DNA from 2 places in the Methylobacterium sp. EM32 genome. Region 1 is predicted to be linked to the other one. Evidence: predicted binding sites of a transcription regulator. Region 1 holds the regulator's gene; the other holds the start of a gene.

Evidence for each region. The regulator LexA, encoded in region 1, represses DNA repair genes until DNA is damaged. The targets are predictions, from matches to a motif close to TGTTCNNNNTGTGTTCNG.
Region 2: radA (DNA repair protein RadA) is a predicted target of LexA. The motif match lies at 1,208-1,225, and genes of this name have one in related genera.

What each region holds. Positions count from the first base shown of each region.
Region 1 covers NZ_JBEXZS010000062.1:15,157-17,354, reverse strand. Annotated here, with positions in the region: gene ABZT49_RS09440 (NCS2 family permease) at 1-561, shown strand, start outside; gene lexA (transcriptional repressor LexA) at 655-1,407, opposite strand; gene ABZT49_RS09430 (hypothetical protein) at 1,596-1,877, opposite strand.
Region 2 covers NZ_JBEXZS010000075.1:16,463-18,660, forward strand. Annotated here, with positions in the region: gene radA (DNA repair protein RadA) at 1-1,159, opposite strand, end outside; gene ABZT49_RS11040 (cytochrome b/b6 domain-containing protein) at 1,344-1,919, shown strand; gene ABZT49_RS11045 (TetR/AcrR family transcriptional regulator) at 2,049-2,198, opposite strand, start outside.

The DNA of each region.
Region 1 (2,198 bases):
TTCTTCCTCGTCGAACTGTTCGACGCCACCGGCACGCTGATGGGCGTCGCCAACCGGGCGGGCCTCCTCACCGAGGGCAAGATGGAGCGCCTCGACAAGGCCTTGATGGCGGATTCGTCGTCGATCTTCGTCGGCTCGCTCCTCGGCACGTCGAGCACCACGGCGTATCTCGAGAGCGCGTCGGGCGTCGAGGAGGGCGGCCGCACCGGGCTCACCGCCGCGACCGTGGCGGTTTTATTCCTCGCCTGCCTGTTCTTCGCGCCGCTTGCCGGTTCAGTCCCGGCCTACGCCACGGCGCCGGCCCTGTTCTACGTCGCCTGCCTGATGCTGCACGAACTGGTCGATCTCGACTGGGACGACCTGACCGAGGTACTGCCGGCCTGCGTCACCGCTTTGCTCATGCCCTTCACCTACTCAATCGCCAACGGCGTCGCCTTCGGCTTCATCACCTACGCGGTGATCAAGCTGCTCACCGGCCGCTTCCGCGACGTGAAGCCGGTGGTGTGGGTGATCGCAGGCGTGTTCCTGTTCAAGTTCGTGGCGACGGGCAGCGCGCACTGACGGGCGCTGCCCCTCTCCCGACCCCTGCTGACGCAGGGGCCACCCTCCCCCGCAGAGGGGGAGGGTTTATCCGGCGCCACGTCCAAAAAGGTCTCAGTACTTCCGGACCAAGCTCACCAGCCGGCCCTGGATCCGCACCCGGTCCGGCCCGAGCACCCTCGTCTCGTAGGCCGGGTTGGCGGCCTCCAGCGCGATCGAGGAGCCGCGGCGGCGCAAGCGCTTGAGGGTCGCCTCCTCGTCGTCGATCAGCGCCACGATGATGTCACCGGTATTCGCGGTCTCCTGGCGGCGGATCACCACCAGGTCGCCGTCGAGGATGCCGGCTTCGATCATCGAGTCGCCGCGCACCTCGAGCGCGTAATGCTCGCCGCTGGTGAGGAAGTCCGGCGACATCGCCACCGAGCGGCTCTGGCTCTGGATCGCCGAGATCGGCGTACCGGCGGCGATCCGGCCCATCACCGGCACGCTGACCGATTGGCCGTTCTCGTCCGACGCCGACGCCATGGCGGGGATGCCGGCGGGCCGCTTCGGCTCGTGGGCGCGACCGCCCTCGACCACGCTCGGGTTGAAGCGCACGACCTCGGCGCCGGATCCGTGCCCCACGGGCGCGGCCGCCACGGGCCCGGTCACCGCCTCGGGCAGGCGGATCACCTCGATCGCCCGGGCCCGGTTCGGCAGGCGGCGCAGGAAGCCCCGCTCCTCCAGGGCCGTGATCAGCCGGTGGATGCCCGATTTCGACTTGAGGTCGAGGGCGTCCTTCATCTCGTCGAAGGACGGGGGGACACCCGTCTCGCGCATTCTCTGCTGAATGAAGCGGAGCAGGTCCAACTGCTTACGCGTGAGCATGTGACACTCTCATCCCCGCGCTGGCGCGCTCCGGAAACAAATCGCGAACATGGTAAGCGTTCCGCAAGTGTTCTGCAAGCGGGTCTGGAACTGCGGCGGGAGAACGCAGCAGAGGGGAGAGATCCGGGTCGATTCGAGCGATGTCGGGCAGGCAAACCCGGCCCGTCGCCCGGGAGAACGACGCTCTGCTACCGGCGGGTGGGTGCCGGCCGATGGGTGAAGAGCGGATTCGGCGGCGGCTCCGCGGTCGCGGAGAGCGGCCGGTGGAAGGCGTCTTGCAGGGAATCGACATGGGCCGGGGGAGCGACCGCGCCGTCGCTGCCAGCGGCGGGAGCGGGGGGCTGGCCGGCGATGACCTGGGGCAGCCGCAGGCCGCCGGGGCCGACCGTGGTCTGCGCCGCTTGGGCGAGCGCCGGCACGGGAAGCAGGAGAGCCGTGACGATGCCGGCCCCCAGGATCATCGATGTCATCCGCCGCTCTCCTCTCGTTGAGGGCCGTGTACACGCGAGGGGCCGGAGCGGTTCCACCCGATCCAGACCAACTTGCAGGGGCTGTTCAAGTCGGCAGACCGAATGCAACCCTCCGCGTCATCCCGGGGCCGCGAAAGCGCAACCCGGGATCCATAACCGCTGACATTGGAGAAAGAGGCGGATCGCGCTCGACGTCATCCTGCACCGTCAGCGGCTATGGATCCCGGGTTCTCGGCTGCGCCGAGCCCCGGGATGACACCGAGATTGGTCGACCAGTGTAGCAGATCGACGATGCCGCCGATCAAGCAGGCTCCAGGAGGC
Region 2 (2,198 bases), on a different contig from region 1:
CGCCCGAGAGCGAGGAGACGAGCGCCGCCGCCACCGCGAGGTCGGCGGCGGGCTCGCTGATGCGCAAGCCCCCGGCGACGTTGAGGTAGACGTCGTGCCCCCCGAGCCGGATGCCGCCATGGGCCTCCAGGACGGCGAGCACCATCGACAGGCGGTTGGGGTCCCAGCCGACCACGGCGCGGCGCGGCATGCCGAGCGCCGAGGGCGCCACCAGGGCCTGGATCTCGACGAGGAGGGGCCGCGTGCCCTCCATCCCGGCGAAGACCGCGGTGCCCGGCGCCGCGAGGTCGCGCCCGGCGAGGAACAGGGCCGAGGGGTTCGGCACCTCCGCCAGGCCCCCGTCGGTCATCTCGAACACCCCGATCTCGTCGGTCGGGCCGAAGCGGTTCTTCACCGCGCGCAGGATGCGGAAATGGTGGCCCTGGTCGCCCTCGAACGAGGCGACGGCATCCACCATGTGCTCGACGACGCGGGGCCCGGCGATCTGCCCGTCCTTGGTGACGTGGCCGACCAGGATCACGGCGGTGCCGGAGGTCTTGGCGAAACGGATCAGGCTCTGGGCCGAGCCGCGGACCTGCGTCACCGTGCCGGGGGCCGATTCGACCGTCTCGGTCCACATCGTCTGGATCGAATCGATGATCGCCAGCGCCGGCGGCTTGCCCTGGCTCAAGGTCGCGATGATGTCCTCGACGTTGGTCTCGGCGGCGAGTTCCACGGGGGCGCTCGCGAGTCCCAGCCGCTCGGCCCGCAGGCGCACCTGGCCCACCGCCTCCTCGCCCGAGATGTAGGCGACGCGCTCGCCCCGCTTCGCCAGCGCGGCGGAGGCCTGCATCAGCAGCGTCGACTTGCCGATGCCGGGATCGCCCCCGAGCAGGATCACCGAGCCGCGCACGAAGCCTCCGCCCGTCACCCGGTCGAGCTCGGCGATGCCCGACGAGGTCCGCGGCGCCTCCTTGACCTCGCCGGTGAGGCCTTCCAGCGGGAAGATCCGGCCGCGTGCCCGGCTCGGCCGCGTCGCCACCGGGCCGGAGACGGGGCTTGCCGCGCCGGTCTCCTCGACGATCGTGTTCCAGCCGTTGCAGGCCTCGCAGCGCCCGCGCCAGCGGTTGTAGACCGCGCCGCAGGACTGGCAGGCGAAGGTCTGGTGGGTCTTCGCCATCGGCGGCGGATCTCCGAAAGATGAGGGCCGCGCGCCGGCAGCCGTGTGTGTTCCTGATATGTCCCGAGGTGGGCGCCGGTGCAACCGCACCTCGGCGACCTTTGGGAAACGAACCTGCCGCGCTCGCGTCCCATTCCGCCGCGAAAGCGTGGGCATACTCCCTTGCATCACGGATGCGCGCCCGATGCCCCGCCCAGGCCGACCCTATACCTACGACCGCGTCCAGCGCGGCTTCCACTGGCTGATGGCGGCCCTGATCGTGCTGGCGCTCGGCCTCGGCATCTACGCCGCTTGGCAGGTGCCCGGCACCTCGCCGCGGCGCGAACTCCTCGACATCCACAAGTCGCTCGGCCTGACGGTGCTGCTGCTCCTGCCGCTGCGCGTCGTCTACCGGCTCGTCGCCGGCGAGCCGGCCTACCGTGCGCCGCCGACCCGCAGCGCCCATGCCGCCGCGCGCCTGGCGCACCTGACGCTCTACGCCCTGATGCTGCTCCTGCCGATCAGCGGCTACGTCTACTCGGCGGCGGGCGGCTACGGCCTGCCGTGGTTCGGGGTGTTCTCCTTCCCGCGCCTCGTCCCGGTCGACAAGGCGCTGTCGCAGGCGGGCTACGGCGCGCATTACTGGATCGGCTGGAGTTTCGGGATCCTGCTCGGTCTGCACCTGCTGGCGGTCGCCTGGCACGCCTGGATCCGCCGCGACGAGGTGATGGGGCGGATGTGGCCGCGGCGGGGGGCAGGGAGTGAAGAGGTTTCCGCCTGATTCGAGCCAATACGAAGAGGACGCTGGAATTCTCCTCTCCCCGCCCGCGGGGAGAGGAGAGAACCCGCGCCACTTCCTTGGTCGGACAGCTCTATCACCCACGGTGAGAAAGAATCCTGCCCCAATCCGTCAGGCGCAGGCCGAGAACGCAGTCTCCACCAGCCCGCCCACCCGCTCCGCCCCCAGCGCCTCGTCGAACAGGATGCGGTAGACGATCGGTGCGACGACCCGGTCGAGCACCGTGTCGATGTGCGGAAACACCTCGCCCCGCGCCGCCGC